DNA from 3 places in the Streptomyces sp. NBC_01450 genome. Region 3 is predicted to be linked to each of the others. Evidence: riboswitches for the same ligand, from Rfam matches in the RefSeq annotation. Region 3 holds a riboswitch; each other region holds the start of a gene.
The links. A riboswitch is a leader RNA that binds a small molecule or an ion and turns the genes downstream of it on or off. The one in region 3 is predicted to bind cobalamin.

Region 1 (6,144 bases), 7.9 Mb from region 3:
GGTGGTGCGGGTGCCGGGCACGAACCAGGCGGGCAGCGGGCCGAGCTCGCCGGGGATGTCCACGTCGGCGTGGTCGAGGCCGAGGGCGCTGCCGGGGTTGCCGATGTGCAGGTTCGGGGTGAGCCACGCCTTGTCACCGGCCTCCAGGGTGCCGTGGGTGACGCGTTCGAGGCGGCGTACGACCGTGTCGGCGGTGTGGGGTGCGGCATCCAGGACGGGGCCGACGACCGCGTGCGAGCCGTCGCCCGTGAGGCCGTACCTTCCCGGGCGCAGGGAGGCCAGGTCACGGGTGAGCGTGATCCGGCCCGCGGCCGTGGAGTGCACGGTGAGCCGGGGCTCGGTCGGCAGCGGCCTGCCGGGCGGCGCCTTCAGCGCGGCGTCGCTGGCGAACCGGCCCGCCGCCACGGAGGCCGCGCCCGCGGCCAGGGCTACGGAGACGGCCGCGGCCGTCGCTTTGACAGTACGCACGGGTTCAGTCTCCCGGCGCGGCGCCGGGTCGGCCAGCGGGAGCGGGCGACGGACTCCCGCCTCCGGGTCGCCGCACCGCGCCGGATCAGCGGGGACCGGCCCCGCCGTCCTGCCCGTAGCGCCGCAGCCGCTCCCCCGCCTCGCCCACCTGTTCCGGCGAGAGCAGCGTCGGGGAGAGGCCGGGCACGGAGGACGCCAGGAGCCAGACGCGGGACATCCATTCCAGTTGGGCGGTGCGGTCGAACGCCTGGGCCAGTGAGGCTCCGTAGGCGATGGTGCCGTGGTTCTGGAGGAGGCAGGCCGTGCGGCCGGTGAGGGCCTGGAGCATGTTCTCGGCCAACTCCGGGGTCCCGTAGGTCGCATAGGGGGCAACTCGGACCGGTCCGCCGAGCGCGCCCGTCATGTAGTGGATGAGGGGGAGCTCGGTGACGAGGGTCGAGACGGCCGTCGCGTGCGCGGCGTGGGTGTGGACGACGGCCCGCGCGTCGGTGGCGCGGTGGATCGCGAGGTGCATCGGCAGTTCGCTCGTCGCGGCGAGCGAACCGAGGACCTGCCGGCCCTCGAGGTCCACGCCGACGGCGTCTTCGGGTCTCAGCCGGTCGTACGGCACTCCCGTCGGCGTGACCAGGACCATGTCGCCGACGCGGACGGAGACGTTGCCCGACGTACCGACGACCAGTCCGTCGGCCACCGTCCGGAGGGCCGTCGCGACGAGCTCGTCCCACGCGGCCGCCACCTCCCGCTGGTGCGCGCCCGGCGCGCTCTGCCTCGCGTCCCGCACTTCCCGTGCGTCCCGCCGCTGCTCAGCCATGCGGCGATCCTGCCAGGCGCGGGCGTCAACCGGCTGTCGGCGAGGGCACTTTAGGGCGGAAGCCAAACGTCCGTAAGGGCACATAGCGGGACATAGCACCCTCTCGGGGTGATTGGCTGGCGATCGATGGCCTTTCAACGATCTTCCAATAGCCTCTGGGGGATTTGTCACGCACGTCGCCATTCCGGGGGGAAATATGGCCCGTGATCACAAACCACTCCTTCGTCGTGCCCGCGTCCTCGCGGCGGCGGCAGCCGTCGCGGCACTCACCGCCGCGGGGACCGCTCTCGCCGGGGCCCCGGTCGCGGCGGCGGCCAAACCCAAGGGCCACGACGTCTCCTCGCACCAGAAGAACGTCGACTGGCGGGGCGCGAAGGCCAAGGGCGCCCGGTTCGTCTATGTGAAGGCGACCGAATCCCACACGTACCGCAATCCCTACTTCGGCCGGCAGTACAACGGGGCGCGCGACGCGGGGATCCTCCGCGGCGCCTACCACTTCGCGGTGCCGGACAAGTCGTCCGGCGCCACCCAGGCCGCGTACTTCGTGCGCAACGGCGGCGCCTGGCGCGCGGACGGCTGGACGCTGCCGCCCGCGCTCGACATCGAGTACAACCCGTACGACAAGAAGCACAAGTGCTACGGCCTCAGCAAGGCCGGGATCGTGAGCTGGATCCAGGCGTTCAGCGACGAACTCGAACAGGAGACCGGCCGCCGTCCGGTCATCTACACGACCACCCACTGGTGGAACACCTGCACCGGCGGCAGCAGCGCCTTCGCCGCGAACCACGCCTTGTGGCTCGCCCGCTACGACTCCGCGGACACGGGCGCGTTGCCGGCCGGCTGGTCGATGTGGACGTTCTGGCAGTACGACAACAGCGGCACGCTCCCGGGTGACCAGAATCTCTTCAACGGATCCCTGACCCAGCTCAAGCGGTTCGCCAAGGGCTAGGCACCCTCGAAGACCCCTCGGCGGAACCCGAAATTCCGCCTCCGTTCGAACATCTGGTAAACCATCGGGCCGCCCCTCCCGCACACTGACCCTTACAAGCGGAGGGGCGGTCCACCGTTTGATACACCCCAACGCCCGCCCCAGTTCATCTTCCGTTCACTCAGGTTGCCTACGGTCCACCTGCCACTGACGCCAAACAGAAGCCTGGGTAAATGGAACACATCACGCTCCTCCTCGGAATCGTGATCGTCACCGCTCTCGTGTTCGATTTCACGAACGGTTTCCACGACACTGCCAACGCGATGGCGACGACCATCTCGACCGGCGCTCTGAAGCCCAAGACGGCGGTGGCCATGTCCGCCGTGCTGAACCTCGTCGGCGCGTTCCTCTCCGTGGAGGTCGCCAAGACGATTTCCGGCGGGATCATCAACGAAGAGGGCATTCGCGTCCAGGTGATCTTCGCGGCGCTCGTCGGCGCCATCCTCTGGAATCTGCTGACCTGGCTTCTGGGTCTGCCCTCCAGCTCCTCCCACGCACTGTTCGGCGGCCTGATCGGCGCCGCGGTCATGTCGGCCGGCTGGTCGTCGGTGAACGGCTCGACCGTCGTCACCAAGGTGCTGATCCCCGCGGTCGCCGCGCCCATCGTGGCCGGACTCGCCGCGATGCTGGCCACCCGGCTGACGTACCGGATCGGCAACCGCGCCGACGAGAAGGCGACCGCCAAGGGCTACCGCGCCGGCCAGATCGCCTCCGCCGGCCTGGTCTCCCTGGCACACGGCACGAACGACGCCCAGAAGACGATGGGCATCATCACCCTCGCGCTGGTCACCGGCGGCGTCATAGCCCCGGGCTCGAACCCCCCGCTGTGGGTCATCGTCTCGGCCGGTACGGCCATCGCGCTCGGTACCTACCTGGGCGGCTGGCGCATCATCCGCACCATGGGCAAGGGCCTCACGGACCTCGCGCCGCCGCAGGGCTTCGCCGCCCAGACCAGCGCCGCGACGGCCATCCTGGCCTCCTCGCACATCGGCTTCTCCCTCTCCACCACTCAGGTCTGTTCCGGCGCGGTGATGGGCTCGGGCATCGGCCGCAAGGGCGGTGTGGTCCGCTGGTCGACCGCGACCCGGATGTTCGTCGCCTGGGGCCTGACCCTGCCGGCCGCCGGCCTGGCCGGTGCCTCCGCCGAGTTCCTGACCAAGCAGGGCACGTGGGGCATCGTCCTCACCGGGGCGCTGCTCGTCGCCGGCGCCGGCACCATCTGGAAGCTCTCCCGCCGCCAGCCGGTCACCGTCGACAACGTCAATGCCATCGACTACGGGGCCGCCGAGCCCGCGGGCGTCGTCACCACCGCGATGGCCGCCGTCACCCCGCCGCCCGCGGGCCCCGTCACCGGCGACCTGTCCGGCGACCTGAAGACCACCATCCCGTCCCCGGACGCGGAGCCCACCCGCCCGGCCACGGTGTAAGGACAGAACAGCATGCACATCGACTGGGCAGCCCTCGGCTCCGTCTTCGGAGTCAGCCTCGTGACCACCGTCGGCCTCGTCGGCCTCTTCACCCTCGGCATCGTCGGCCTCTCCAAGCGCGAGTCCGCGTCCGCCCAGGGCGGCTCCGCGACCCTCGCGGTCACCGGCGCGTACGTCTGCTTCGCGGCGTGCGCCGCGGCGGTGGCGTACGGCATCTTCCTGATCGTCGGCAAGTAACCCAAAACGGGCACCACTTCGAGTGGGGTGCGGGACGGATCACCGTCCCGCACCCCACCTGTATGTGGGCCTTCGCACACTCTCCCCGTGCAGGTCAACAGCAAGTTGACGGGTCTTCCAACCCGTGGTGGACTGCCGGAGCCAAGTACGGCGACAGAAGAGGAAGCCGGTGTGAATCCGGCGCGGTCCCGCCACTGTGACCGGGGAAGTAACTCCCCGGGAGCCAGGAACTCTCCCCGCCGGTCTCGTCGAACCAGGGCGTGGACACCCTGAGTGAGGACATAACGCCATGCGCGGCTGCCCAAGTGCCCTGCGAGCGACGGTTCCACCCGACCTGACGGTCGGCTGACCCCGTGCGTGCCGATCGCGTCTTCGCGTACGGCGCCGCCGCCGGCCTCCTCGGCGATCTGCTGCTCGGCGATCCCCGCCGGGGGCATCCGGTCGCCGTGTTCGGGCGGGCCGCGGGAGCCGTGGAGCGGGTGCTGTGGCGGGACCACCGTGGGTGGGGCGCCCTGCACACCGCCGTATGTGTGGGCGGTGCCGCCGGACTCGCCGCCGTCGCGTCCCGTGCCGTACGCCCCTCACGTGCCGCGTCCGTCGCGCTGACGGCCGCCGCCACCTGGGCCGTCGTCGGGGGCACCACGCTCGGGCGGGAGGCCCGGGCCATCGGTGACGCCCTCGCGGACGGGGAGATCGAGACGGCCCGGGAGCGGCTGCCGCATCTGTGCGGGCGGGATCCCCAGGCCCTGGACGCCGACGGCATCGCACGCGCCGTCGTCGAGTCCGTCGCCGAGAACACCTCCGACGCCGTCGTGGGCGCCCTGGTGTGGGGGGCCGTGGGCGGAGTCCCGGGGCTCGTGGGCTTTCGGGCCGTCAACACCCTTGACGCCATGGTCGGTCACAAGTCCCCCAGGTACCGGCGGTACGGGTGGGCCTCCGCGCGGCTCGACGATGTCGCCGGATGGCCGGGGGCACGTCTCACCGCCGTGCTCGCCGCCCTCGCGGGTGACAGCCCACGCGGGGCCGCGAGGGCCTGGCGCGTCGATGCCGTCAAGCATCCGAGCCCCAACGCCGGGCCCGTGGAGGCCTCGTTCGCGGGGGCGCTCGGGGTGCGCCTGGGCGGCACCCTCTCCTACGGCGGGCGCGTCGAGCACCGTCCCGAACTCAACGGCGCCGGGCGCGCCGTGCACGTCGACGACATCGAACGAGCCGTACGGCTGTCACGGCGCGTCGGCTGGCTCGCCCTCGGCGTGAGTGCCGGCGGGCGGCTGCTCGTACAGAGGCTTCTCAGGAAGGGGCGTACGTCATGAGCGGCGGGCTGCTCGTCGCCGGGACCACCTCCGACGCCGGCAAGAGCGTCGTGACCGCCGGGATCTGCCGGTGGCTGGTGCGGCAGGGCGTCAAGGTCGCGCCCTTCAAGGCGCAGAACATGTCCCTGAACTCGTTCGTGACGCGCGAGGGCGCCGAGATAGGGCGCGCGCAGGCCATGCAGGCGCAGGCCGCCCGGGTGGAGCCGAGCGCGCTCATGAACCCCGTGCTGCTCAAGCCGGGCAGCGACCGCAGCAGTCAGGTCGTCCTCATGGGAAAGCCCGTGGGCGAGATGACCGCCCGTGGCTACCACGGCGGGCGGCAGGAAGCCCTTCTCACCACGGTGCTGGACTGCCTCGCCGAGTTGCGGGGCACGTATGACGCGGTGATCTGTGAGGGGGCCGGCAGTCCTGCCGAGATCAATCTGCGGCGGACCGACATCGTGAACATGGGGATCGCGCGCAATGCGCGGCTGCCCGTGCTCGTCGTCGGCGACATCGACCGCGGGGGTGTGTTCGCCTCGTTCTTCGGGACGGTCGCGCTGCTGTCGCGCGAGGACCAGGAGTTCGTCGCCGGGTTCCTCGTCAACAAGTTCAGAGGGGAGGTCTCCCTGCTGGAGCCGGGACTCGACATGCTCCACGGCCTCACCGGGCGGCGTACGTACGGCGTCCTGCCGTTCCAGCACGGCCTCGGCATCGACGAGGAGGACGGGCTGCGGGTGTCGTTGCGGGGAGCGGTCCGGGAGTCCCGGGTGACCTCCCCCGTCGGCGAGGACGTGCTGCGCGTCGCCGTCTGCGCGATCCCGCTCATGTCCAACTTCACGGACGTGGACGCGCTGGCCGCCGAACCGGGTGTCGTCGTGCGGTTCGTGGACCGGGCCGAGGAGCTGGCCGACGCCGACCTCG
Region 2 (6,144 bases), 8.8 Mb from region 3:
CGGCGAGGAGTCTCAACAGTGTTGATTTCCCTGAGCCGTTGGGGCCGAGCAGGCCGACGGTCTCGCCGGGCCTCAGTGTGAGGGTGACGCCGTCGACGAGCGCCTTGTCGGCGATGCGCCGGACGACGCGGTCCGCGTGCAGGCTGGTCATACTCTTCTCCGTCCGCGGTAGAGCACGGCTACGAACGCCGGCACACCGATCAGGGACGTCACCACGCCCACCGGGACCTCCTGGGGGTCGAGGACGGTACGGGCGACGGTGTCCACCCACACCATGAAGACCGCTCCGGTCAGCGCCGTGACTGGCAGGAGGCGGGCGTGCCCGGAACCGGTGAGGGCTCGGGTCGCGTGGGGCAGGACCAGGCCGACGAAGCCGATGGCTCCGGCACAGCTGACCAGGGCTGCGGTGAGCAGCGCGGTCACGCACAGCAGGATCAGCCGGGTGCGGGCGACGCGGACTCCGAGTGAGGCGGCGGTCTCCTCTCCGAAGGCAAACGCGTCCAGGGTACGGGCGTGGCCGAGACAGACCAGGAGGACGACGGCCAAGGCGACCGTGCAGAGCAGCACCTGGTCCCAGTCGGCGCCCGTGAGGGAACCCAGCATCCAGAACAGCACTCCCCGGGTGGTCTCAGCGTCGGCGGAGGTCAGCACGATGAACGAGGTCAGCGCGGAGAACAGTTGCATGGCCGCGACCCCGGACAGCACCACACGGTCGACACTGTCGCCGAGGATGTGGCTGAGCAGCAGCACCAGCACGAAGGAGAGCAGCGCGCCGAGGAAGGCGCCCGCCGACAGAGACACGACTCCCCCGCCCACCCCCAGCACGACCACGGCGACTGCTCCCGTGGACGCACCGGAGGACACCCCGAGCACGAACGGATCGGCCAGCGGGTTGCGCAGCAGCGACTGCATGACGGCCCCGCACACGGCGAGCCCTGCCCCGCACACGGCGGCGAGCAGGGTCCGGGGCATACGCAGGTTCCACACGATGCCGTCGCGCAGCGGTGCCAACGTGCTGTCCCCGAAGCCCAGATGGGCCGCGACGGACGCCCACACGTCGCCCGTGGAGATGTCGGCGGGCCCGATCGTCACGGCGACGGCGACCGACGTGAGCAACGCGACCAGTCCGCCGCCGGTCATCAGCAGGAGACGGGTGCTCACTTGGCGAGCCCGAAGTCCCGCAGCCCGGCGGCGACCTTCTCGATCCCTTCGACCGTACGGATGGACGGGTTCATCGCCTGCCCGCTGAGCAGGACGTACCGCTTCTTCTTCACCGCGGTCAGGTTGCGGGTGACGGGGTTGGTCTCCAGGAAATGGATCTTGGCCTGCGCAGTCTCCGCGGTCTGCTGCTTGCGGGTCAGGTCGCCGATCACGATGACGCCGGGGTCGCGGTCGGCGACGGTCTCCCAGCTGATCTGGGGCCACTCGTCGTGGGTGTCGGCGAAGGCGTTCTTCGCGCCGACCGCGCGGGTGATGGCGCCCGGCGCGCCACAGCAGCCGGCCAAGTAGGGCGACTGGGAGTTGGCGAACCAGTACATGAGGGAGACGCCGGAGGCGTGCAGCCCGGCGGTGGCTTCGCGCACCCGCTGCTGCAGCTCGGCGACGAGTTTCTCGCCGCGTTGCTCGATGCCGAACGCCCGTGCCAGGTCACGTATTTCGTCGTACATGACGTCGAGCGTGAGCGATGTGCTTCGCGATCCGTCGCCACCGTCGTCGTTGTCCTTGCCCGCCGAACAGTCGGAGGGCGAGACGTACGTCGGAACGCCCAGCTCCTCGAACTGCGACCGAGTGGCTACGCCACCCTTGCCGAGGGTGGAGACGAACGACGCGGTGACGAAGTCGGGTTCGGCGTCCAGGACCCTCTCGAAGGAGGGCGCGTCGTCCGCGAGCCGTGGCACGGACGCGTTGGCCTTCCCCAGCCTCTTCATCACCGGGTCGGTCCAGGTCGCTGTGCCGGCCATGCGTTCGGCGAGACCGAGGGAGAGCAGGATCTCCGTGGTGCCCTGGTTCAGGGAGACGGCCCGCTTCGGGGCCGACTTCAAGGTGACCTTGTGGCCGCAGTTGTCGATGGTCACTGGGTAGCCCGCGGCGGCGGACTTCCCGGGGTCATCGGTGCCGCTCTTCGAGCCGCCACAGGCGGTGAGCAGCAGGGCGGACGCGAGGAGAAGTGCGGGGGTGCGGAGCACGGGCATGCCTCGGGGTCGGGGCTCGTACGCGGAGCCTGGCCTACGGACGTCCCTCCGCGCGGGGCGCGAAGGTGCCAGCAGGTATTCGGACTCGGGTTCGTCCGGACAGGGCGCCTTCCCGGTCTCCCAGTGGCGTTCTGTGCCCCGCCCGTCCCCCTCACCGCTGCGCGTCAGTTCCGGATTCGCACCGGATTCCCTGGCCTCGGGTGTGGCTCGACTGGCCTGATGAGGCTATCAAGCCCGTCGTAAGGTCAGTTCGTGCGATCGGTCACTGGATACGGGACGAACGTGCTGGTGTTCTCGTCGATCCGCAGGGACTGGCCGAGTGGCGGTGCTGCGCTCTGGGGGCAGACGGTCTCGTAGCCGAGGCCGTAGCGGTCGGTGAGGCGTTCGATGTCGTAGCGTTCCTCTTCTGCGGCCGAGTGGCAGGCGGTGTACGGCAGAATCAGCGCCGCCGCGAAGTAGTGGGCGATGCCGATGCGGGCCAGGTCACGGACGGAGGAACCGGGCGGGAAGTCCTCGCCGGCCTGACGGTCCAGTTCGTCGCCGTATTCGAGCAGGGCGAGCTGAGTGGCCATGCGGAACGCGCGCTGGCCGGGACGCAGGCGTGTGGACAGGAACAGGGTCCGGCTCGGCTCGTCGTAGTGGTGCAGGCGCTCGCCGGTCTCGGCCGCCAGTCGCACACCATGCCGATCGGTGAGGCGCGCGCCGAGGGCCCTTGCGACCTCGCCCGGGCGGACGCCGATCTCCTCGGCCAGCCGTTCCGCCGCGAGGTCGGTGTCGTGCAGGTAGTTCTGGCGGCGGTAGAAGAAGTCGCGGATCTCCTCGTGCGGCGAGCGGGAGGCCTCCCGCCCGGCGTCCCGACCGTCGGCCGTACCGGCGAGCCGTTCGGCCAGGAGCTGGTTGCGGCGGCCGAGATCGAGCAGGACCTGGGCAACGCCGGGCATGCGCGCGGCGAGGTCCGTGAGGTCGGACGGTGACACCCGGGCCTCGGCGAGTTCGCCGACCAATGCCTCGCGCAGATCAGCCACCAGCCTGCTCGTGTCACGCTCCGAAAAGAAGGCCGGGTCGACGCCGAAGGTCTCGGTGAGCCTGAGCAGGACCGGCACGGTGAGCGGGCGGGAGTCGTGCTCCATCTGGTTCAGATAACTGGGCGAGATGCCGAGGACTCGGGCCAGCTCGGCCTGGCTCATCCGGCGTTCCTCGCGCAGCCGCCGCAGCCGTGCTCCCGCGTAGATCTTGCTCACCGCGCTCCTCACGTCGCCGGGGACGGACGATCGTCAGCGTAGGCGACGAACGACCCGCCGCCCCCTTCGCGAACTTGGCAAAAGGCGCTGTGAAGATTCGCAGAAGTCAGCAGACATCCATGCTTGATGGCACTCAGTGCCAGTGTCAGAGTTTCAGTGCGGCCCTCCGGACCTTCGGCAGCAGGAGCACAACACCGGGCGCGATTCATGCCCTGACGTCGGAGAACACGGCCGTGATGCCCGCCTGCACGGCAGCATTGCTCAATTCCGCCCAGGGACGGGATAGCGGAGTACGTCCGGACACCCAGATCCACACCCACATGTGCTACGCCGAGTTCGGCGACATCGTCCGGGCCATCGACGACCTCGACGCCGACGTCATCAGCCTGGAAGCCGCCCGCTCGCACATGCAGGTCGCCCGCGAACTCGCCGACCACGGCTACCCGCGCGAGGCCGGACCCGGCGTCTACGACATCCACTCCCCGCGGGTGCCGAGCGCGGACGAGGCCGCCGAACTGCTGCGCATCGGGCTGAAGGCCATCCCGGCCGAACGGCTGTGGGTCAACCCCGACTGCGGCCTGAAGACCCGCGGCTGGCCCGAGACCCGCGCCTCGCTGGAGAACCTGGTCGGCGCCGCCCGCGCGGTCCGTGAGGAACTCTCCGCGTCCTGACGCAGGCCCCACCGGCCGGGGGAGGAAGCACCTGCCGTCCTCCCCCGTACAGCGTCACGCCCCGCCACCAAGGTGCTGACGGATCCCACGGGAGTGTGCGGAGGAATCGAGGAGTTCTTCGACGAGCGCCTGGCCGCTTGGGAGGCGGCCGGCATCAGTCACGACAGGTTGGTCATAGACCCGGGACTGGGCTACTTCCTGGGCGGCGGCCCCGAACCGTCGCTGAGGACTCCGGCCGGTCTCGAACGGCTGAAAGCCCGCTTCGACGTACCGGTGCTCATCTCCCCCTCCCGGAAGTCGTTCCTGCGGACGCTCACCGGGAGCGGCCTTTCCGGAATCGGTCCAGCCACACTGACGGCGGAGCTGTATGCCGCGCGCAGCGGCGCGGACTTCATTCGCACACACGACGTCGCCGCCCTCCGCGACGCGCTCACGGTTTTCGAGGCCCTGGAATCGGCCAAGGAGAGCGGCTGGTCATGCGGCGGGGCTGCCGAGGTCGGTGATCGCCTGGTCCTGGTACTCGGCGGAATGCCCCTTGGTCTAGACGAGTCATTCCGATGTGGTCAGTGGTCATAAGCGATCAAGGATCGTATGACGGGCTGGCCGGTCTTGTGGTTGTGCCAGATCGCGGCGGCCATCGCGAGGATGCGTTGGGCGACGCGGACGGCGACACCTTCGAAGGTCCGTCCACCGTGCCGTTCCAGGTCGAGCTGGCCTTTGAGGGTGTCGTTGACCGACTCGATCAGCTGTCGCACCGACTTCAGGAGGCTCTCGCCCCTGCGCTTCTTCTCGCGCTTGAAAGAAGGACGCAGCAACTCCGCGCCCCGGAAGGCCAGATCGGCCTCGAACTCCTTGGAGGCGAAGCCTTTGTCTGCGATCACCAGCAGGCTCGGCCGGTCCGTGGACAGGTGCGGTTCGCGGTCCAGCATCGCCGACAGCACCTCCCGCTCATCCAGTTTCGGGTTCGCCAGTGCCCACAGGATGGGCATCCCGGTCGGGGTGCATACCAGGAACAGGCGCAGGCCCCAGAAGAACCGGGAGTGCGAGGCGCAGTACCCGTATCCGGCCCAGCCGGCCATGTCCGACCGCTTCACCGTCGGACGCGAGCGGCCGCACTCCACCGGTGTGGAGTCGATGATCCAGTGGTTGTCGAACCAGAAGTCCGTATCGACGGCCAGCAGTCGTATTGCCCTCTTGACCAGTGGCAACGCTGCCCGCAGCCGCTTGTTCCAGCCCGGCTGCCTGGGCACGTACGGGAACATCGCTCCCAGTCGGGAGTCCACGAACCGCAGCCAGCGCGACTCCGAGGTGAAGCCCAGCAGCGCCTGGGCGACGGCAAGGGTGACCAGCTCAGAATCCGTCAGCTGCGGCGGTCGGCCAAGCCATCGGCTACCTCCGATCTCGTCGTCGATCTTCACGTACAGTGCGGTCAGCAGGGCGTCTAGGTTGTTCGTCACACAACGAATCTTGGACGCCCTGTCTGCGTTCCCAGACACACCGTCAGCATTCGGAATGACTCGTCTAGGTGTCGAGGATCGCGCGGCGCGATTCGCCCGGTTCCGGGAGCGAGACGGTGCAGTCGGCTTCTGGGCCGTCGAGCATCCGTCCCGGTGTCCACGTACTGCGTGACGAGCGCGTCACGGCTCTCCACCGCGCGGAATGATGGACATCACCGCCGTGTTCGAGGACTCGGTGCGCCCGATCGCCGACGCCGGGCTGGGCAGCTTCGTGGAACCGGGCAGCGCGCTGAGGCCGGATCTGCCGACCCGCAGCTCCTGGTCTCGCCGCAGGACACCCGCACTGCCCGGCCGTCCTCGCCCTGAACCCGCCTGACACCCGGAACATCCGAAGACGCCGCGTGCCGTCGTCCCGCACACTCACGCCCTTCCCGTGCGCCGTTCATGAACCCTTTTTCCGGGCCGGGTGAACCTGAACGGCACCGCGCACGTAATGCTCTTCGTCCGCCCCAGTCGGACGATGACGGATCGGCGGATTTCTTGACGGGCAGGAGGAATGGTGCAGCGTTCGCTGAACATGGTG
Region 3 (6,144 bases):
ATGCCCCACAGGGGGAACTCCCCGGACCGCCAACGGCCGACGAGCGTCCACTTCGCCACGACCGGCAAGGCACACAGGCCGAGGAAGCCCGCGCCGGCGAGCAGGACGGACCGCAGATAGAGGTCGGACAGACCCGATCCCGTGGAGATCCACCGGTGGCCTTCCTCGGCGGCCAGGGCGACGAGGAAGGAATAGCCCAGGAAGATCAGGAACTGGAGCGTTCCGCAGACGAGGTAGCGCCGTGTACGAGCAGCCGCCGGCGTCTGCGCCCGCATCGTCTCCTCGGCCGATGTCTGTACGTCGGTCGGTGTCTGCGCCGGTGCCGACGCCGGCGCCTCCGCGGACGGGGACGGGACGGGGGCAGGGGTTGGGGCTGGGACTGGGGCAGGCAAGGCATCGGCGAGCGCGGCGGACAGGCTCCGGATGGTGGGGTACCGGTAGATGTCCTTCATCGACACCGTCGGCAGGTCCCCCTGCTTCCTGACCCGCGCGCAGAACTGGGCCATCACCAAGGAATCGGCGCCCAGGTCGTTGAAGAAGTGGCTGTCGGCCGGCACCTGCTCGACGCGCACGACGCCGGCCAGCACCTCGGCCAGACGCCTCTCGGTGTCCGTCCCCGGGTCGGTGTCCCCGCCGTCCTGGAGGGTCGAGATGTCAGCCGGATCGGCCGTCAAGACCTCCACGGATTTCTCTAGCACGTGAGCTCCTCGATGACGTTTCGTTCAGCGGCGGTAGGTGCGGACGGATTCGTGGTGTCCGCCTCTCCAGTAGGCCCGGCCGGGGAGTTCCTGTCCTGCCCCTGAATTTCGGGGCTTGACGCAGCACACCGGCCTTGATAGCCCGCCCATTTTGCCGGTCATCGCCCTGCGATCCCTTGCTTTCCGTGCGCGTCGCCCGACTTACGACCGCATCTCACAGGCGCCCGTTCGATCCGAGGGGAAAACACCCGGGAATTGCGCTGAACGTCGCCGCCTCGTCCAGCGGTGTCCGGGTGGGGAGCGGATACCTGAGTGGGGCAGGCCATGAGGGCCGGCAGCCCCCTTGCTCCAGCCCGGGTAGGGCCCGCCCATGCGCGCTGTTTCACCCCTGGAACGGCCACTTATGCGCGAAGAGAGCGCATGTCAAGCCCCGAATTTCGGTGGCATGACAAGGCTGCCCGGATTCGGGCGTACTGGAGAAGTTCCGGCGAGTCGCAACTCGCCACACCGAATTCCTCCCGGGCCGCACCCAGACGGATCAACGGCCGGAAGGCAGTCCCCTCACCACAGTCAAGGAGCCGACCATGCCCGTCATATCCGTTCCCCAGGACTTCAACGAGGACGACCTCTTCGTCGACCTTGAGGGAATCTTCGGGCAATCACTGTTCCTCAAGTGCGAGGGCTTCAATTTCGCCGGATCGATCAAACTCAAGGCCGCCACCGAAATGGTCGAAGCCGCCGAACGCGACGGCCTGCTGACGCCGGACTCGGTTCTGGTCGAGTCGTCCTCGGGCAACCTGGGCGTGGCCCTGAGCATGATCGCGGCCGCCAAGGGCTACCGGTTCCTGTGTGTGACCGACTCCCGCTGCAACCTGGCGACCAGGCTGATGATGGAATCCCTGGGAAGCCAGGTCCACCTCATCACCGAGCCCGACCCCGTCAGCGGCTTCCTCGGCGCACGCATCGACCACGTGCGCGCGCTGTGTGCCTCCGACGACCGCTATGTGTGGCTCAACCAGTACACCAACCCCGGCAACAGCATGGCCCACTACCGCAGGACCGCGCCGGCCATCGCCCGGCAGTTCCCGGAACTGGATGTGCTGTTCGTCGGGGCCGGCACCACCGGAACCCTGATGGGCTGCGCGCGCTACTTCCGCGAGTGGCACCGCCCGGTGCGCATCGTGGCCGTCGACAGCGTGGGATCGGTGACGTTCGGGGGCGCCGCCGGCCGGCGGATGATTCCCGGCCTGGGCGCGAGCAGGCGGCCGCCGCTCCTGGACGAGTCCTATGTGGACGACGTGGTGCGCGTGGCGGAGACCGACACCATCCGGACCTGCCATCGGCTGGCCAGGCGCGGGTTCCTGTTCGGGGGGTCCACCGGCACCGTGGTCAGCGGCGCGATGGACTGGCTTGGCCGGGAAAAGGGACGGGGGTTGACCGCGGTGGCCATCGCCCCGGATCTGGGTGAGCGGTATCTGGAGACCATCTACCAGACCAACTGGGTGCAGGACCTGTACAGCGAGGACCTCCTCGACTCCCAGACACTGACCAGCGCACCCTAACTCTCCGGCGGTCAGGGGCAGGACCGCTTGGTGTTGTTCTCGACGGTGGTACGCGCGGCTTCGGCGAGGTCGGTGAACTGACCGGCGAGGGAGGCAAGGGCCTCGGGCTTGAGCCGGTAGTAGACGAACCGGCCGCACGGCTCCGTCTCCACGATCCCGGACTCCCGCAGCACCTTCAGGTGGTTGGAGAGATTGGTCTGCTTGGCGCCCGTCTCCTCGATCAGGTGCGTGGTGCAGAGCGTCTCCCGGGCGAGAAGGGTCACGATCCGGAGCCTGAGCGGGTCGGCCAGGACCCGTATCAGATCAGCATCGGCTGACGTCAGCATGGACTGATACTGTCACATCACTCGAGGCTGATACGAGTTCCGGCCCGCGCCGACCAGGGTTCGCACCCTTCCGGCCGGCACTCACCCCCGTACGGCTGTTGACCGCGAAAGAAGTACCGATGTCTGCCACTCCGCTCGCCTCCGTGCTGTTCGTCTGTGTGCACAACGCCGGGCGTTCACAGATGGCCGCGGGCTTCCTTTCGCAGCTCGCGGGCGACCGGATCGAGGTCCGCTCGGCCGGCTCGATCCCGGGCGAGCAGGTCAACCCGGCCGCGGTCGAGGCCATGCTGGAGGTCGGCGTCGACATCGCCGCCCAGAAGCCGAAGATCCTCACCACCGAGGCCGTCCAGGCGTCCGACTATGTGATCACCATGGGCTGCGGCGACGCCTGTCCCGTCTTCCCTGGCAAGAAGTACCTCGACTGGGCCCTGGAGGACCCGGCAGGCAAGGGTGTGGAGTCCGTGCGCCCCATCCGGGACGAGATCAAGGCCCGCATCGAGGTCCTTGTCAGCGAGATCGATGCCACGCAGGGGCCGGGGGCGTGAGGTCGCTCTTCCTGCGCCCGGGTTCGAAATCGGCTGTGGCCCAGCCTTGTCCGGGCGGCACGTAGTGTTCACGGTTGGTGAGGGGACGCGCACGCAGTGGACCGGAAGTCCCGTCGCATCGGTGGCGGGGCCGTCGGAGCATGGGGAGACGATTTCGATCGGGTCCGGCATGGAGGAAACAGAGACCAGGGGAGGCGGTTGGATGCGGCAGGCCGGTGTACTTGACGTCGGGTGCCACAGCGCTCTGCTCACGGTGGTGCGGTCGCGGCCGGGCACGGTGATGGAGCCGGTGTTCTCCCACAAGGTGCGTCTGCGACTGCACGAGACGCTCGACCGGAAGGGTCGACTCGACGAGGCCGGGGTGGAGAGCGTCGAGCGCGCCGTGGCCCAGGCGGTCGCCTCCGACCCTCGACTGCGCGAAACCGACATGTTCGCTTTCGCCACCTCCGTCATCCGGGACGCACCCAACCGCGACGAGGTCATCCGGCGTGTGGCCAGGCGAACGGGTACCCGACTGAGCGTGCTGGACGGCGAAGAAGAAGCGCGGCTCGCCTATGTGGCGGCCCGCCAGTGGGCGGGCCCGACGGCCGGGCGCCTGCTGGTCCTCGACGTCGGCGGCGGCACCGTGGAGATCGCCTCGGGTACCGGAGACCAGCCGCACAGCGTCCACTCCCTGCCCCTGGGCGCCCGCAGAATCACCCGTGACTGGCTGCCCGGCGGCATCGCCCCGTCGAAACAGGGGCTCAACGAGATCCGTCGGTATCTGCGTCGAAAGCTGGAAGCCGTCCCCGACCTGCCTCGGGCGGAACCGGGGACACGCGTGCTGGCCTGCTCCAAGACGTTCGAGCAGCTCGCCCGGCTCGCCGCCGCCAGAGGCAAGGCACACCGCTCGCAACGGAAGCTGGGCCTGGCCCAGTTGCGTGCGTGCGTCCCGGTACTGGCGGCCGCGAATCCGGTCCGCCGCGCCAAGCTCCCTGGCATCTCCCGGCACCGTGCCGAACAGTCCCTGGCCGGAGCCCTGGTGGCCGAGGCCCTCATGGAGGCCTGCGAGGCCAAGGCGGTCGAGGTCTGCCCTTGGTCCACTCGTGAAGGCCTGCTGCTCGAGCACCTCGCCGCCCTCCACGACACGCCCGATCACCCGCGCTCGGCATGAGCAGCGCGGCCGACCGTGCGGGTTTCCCTCACAAGAGGGGACAGACGCAACGGCCCCGATCACCATGGCGATCGGGGCCGTAGTCGTGTCGGGGCCGCCGACGGACGGCAGCTTGGGGGGCTAACGGGCTGGCGGGTGCTTCAGGACGTTTCCTCGTCGCCGTCAGTGGCAGGGAAAGCCGAGCAGGTGGCGGGCGTCGTGGACCCACTCGTGGACGTTCTCGCCGGACACGAGGGAGGTGGCGCCCTGCTCGGCGCCGACGAAGTAGAGCAGGACCAGCATCAGGATGCCGAAGAAGACCGCCCAGGGGACGATCGCGGCGATCGGCAGCTTGGCCGGTACGGCGGTGGGGGTGGTGGCCGGCTGAACAGCGGACTGTGCCAAGGCAGAACCTCCTGGGGAACTCGCGTCCCGTCTCGGTGGTGCACAGGACGACTGGCGCGGGTCTGACTTGCCCGGTTCTCAGGCCGCCAAGAGGAGGCATGGGCACTCGGTTTACAGTGGCGCGACCGTGCCGGAATCTCACCGGCTTCCGCCGACCGTCGTCGATGTCGACGAGAACGTACCGCGAAGCGGAGGCGCGGCCAAGGGCGCACAAGGTGGCGGGGAATGCGCCCTATGCTCTGCGCGGGCTGCGAACTCCCCGGACGGACAGGGAAGTCGGACATGAGAGTGGGCGAATGACCAGCCGATTGATGATGATCTCACCCGCGATCAGTGCGGCGCTGCGGGAGGCACGCTTCGACGACGGAAGCCCGCTCGACGCGACCGGCACCGCGCGTGCGCGATCGGCCGCCGGCTCGCTCAGGGCAGCCGAACGGACACTCGTCTCCCCCACCCCGCGATGCCGGGAGACCGCCTCGGCGTTGGGGTTCGACGACACGGTCGAGACCGCGCCGACGGGACTCGATGTGGGCGGTTGGCGGGGCCGTACGCTGGCCGACGTCAGCGCCGAAGCACCGGACGCCGTCGCGCTCTGGCTGGCCGACCCCACGGCCGCCCCACACGGGGGCGAGTCGGTGCTCCACCTCTGCGAGCGGGTCACGGTCTGGCTGGATGAGGTCGCGCAGCTCTCGGGCCGGACCGTCGCCGTGGTCGAGCCGGAAGTCGTACGAGCCGCGGCCGTGCGGGCCCTCGGAGCACCGGAGTCCGCCTTCTGGCGGATCGACGTACCGCCACTGAACGCCGTCGAGTTCAGCGGGCGTGCCGGACGCTGGAACGTGACGTTCGGAAGACCGCTCGGCCACGCCGAAGGCACCACTCACTGAGCAGGCGCCGACCGCGGGCATTCCGACGACGGGAATTGTCAGACGGGCCCTAGTTGATGAGGGTCTCCTTCGGGCGGACCACGCAGAACTCGTTCCCCTCCGGATCGGCGAACACGGTCCACGACTCACTGCCGCTCTGCCCTACGTCCGCCCGGCGGGCGCCCAGCGCGAGGATGCGTTCGATCTCGGTCTCCCGGTCCTCGGCGGCGGACGTCAGATCGAGGTGCAGGCGGTTCTTCACGACCTTTCGGTCCGTCACCGGCATGAAGCAGATGCCCACCGGCGCGGTCTCGTCCGGCCCGATCACCACCTCCCGCTCCCGCTCGGACAGAATCCGCCAGCCCAGTACCTCGGCCCAGAACCGGGCCAGGGCAGGCAGGTCGTGCGCGTCGATGACGATGTGATGCAGCGAGACAGGCATACCGGCCAGTGTGCCCTGCGAACGCGTGGCGGTCGTCCCGCTCGCCGGTGCGGACAACGCCGAGCGCGGCAAGGGGGCCGGGCGCCGCGGCCGCGTTGTCGCGGGCCGCCGTGCGAGGGCGGGGCCGCTGCTCCTCGGCCGAGCCTCGCGCCACCTCGACGCCCACGCCAT

Region 1: it holds a riboswitch for cobalamin, as region 3 does, so the genes downstream of both, OG568_RS37435 (cobalamin biosynthesis protein) here and OG568_RS02415 (CbtB domain-containing protein) in region 3, are expected to answer to the same signal.
Region 2: it holds a riboswitch for cobalamin, as region 3 does, so the genes downstream of both, OG568_RS41535 (ABC transporter substrate-binding protein) here and OG568_RS02415 (CbtB domain-containing protein) in region 3, are expected to answer to the same signal.

The regions. Positions count from the first base shown of each region.
Region 1 is NZ_CP109480.1:8,431,481-8,437,624, reverse strand. It holds gene OG568_RS37460 (alpha/beta hydrolase family protein) at 1-468, opposite strand, end outside; gene OG568_RS37455 (class II aldolase/adducin family protein) at 554-1,279, opposite strand; gene OG568_RS37450 (lysozyme) at 1,476-2,228, shown strand; gene OG568_RS37445 (inorganic phosphate transporter) at 2,441-3,694, shown strand; gene OG568_RS37440 (hypothetical protein) at 3,707-3,931, shown strand; cobalamin riboswitch at 4,043-4,183, shown strand; gene OG568_RS37435 (cobalamin biosynthesis protein) at 4,285-5,241, shown strand; gene OG568_RS37430 (cobyric acid synthase) at 5,238-6,144, shown strand, end outside.
Region 2 is NZ_CP109480.1:9,311,468-9,317,611, reverse strand. It holds gene OG568_RS41545 (ABC transporter ATP-binding protein) at 1-151, opposite strand, end outside; gene OG568_RS41540 (FecCD family ABC transporter permease) at 148-1,161, opposite strand; gene OG568_RS41535 (ABC transporter substrate-binding protein) at 1,158-2,192, opposite strand; cobalamin riboswitch at 2,246-2,423, opposite strand; partial or broken gene OG568_RS41530 (ImmA/IrrE family metallo-endopeptidase) at 2,534-3,433, opposite strand; partial or broken gene OG568_RS41525 (5-methyltetrahydropteroyltriglutamate--homocysteine S-methyltransferase) at 3,718-4,104, shown strand; partial or broken gene OG568_RS41520 (dihydropteroate synthase) at 4,144-4,680, shown strand; gene OG568_RS41515 (IS982 family transposase) at 4,668-5,561, opposite strand; gene OG568_RS41510 (hypothetical protein) at 5,764-5,937, shown strand; gene OG568_RS41505 (DUF4142 domain-containing protein) at 6,118-6,144, shown strand, end outside.
Region 3 is NZ_CP109480.1:513,702-519,845, forward strand. It holds gene OG568_RS02390 (Pls/PosA family non-ribosomal peptide synthetase) at 1-698, opposite strand, end outside; gene sbnA (2,3-diaminopropionate biosynthesis protein SbnA) at 1,283-2,260, shown strand; gene OG568_RS02400 (ArsR/SmtB family transcription factor) at 2,272-2,586, opposite strand; gene OG568_RS02405 (arsenate reductase ArsC) at 2,706-3,131, shown strand; gene OG568_RS02410 (Ppx/GppA phosphatase family protein) at 3,334-4,284, shown strand; gene OG568_RS02415 (CbtB domain-containing protein) at 4,447-4,668, opposite strand; cobalamin riboswitch at 4,705-4,865, opposite strand; gene OG568_RS02420 (histidine phosphatase family protein) at 4,965-5,552, shown strand; gene OG568_RS02425 (VOC family protein) at 5,602-5,973, opposite strand.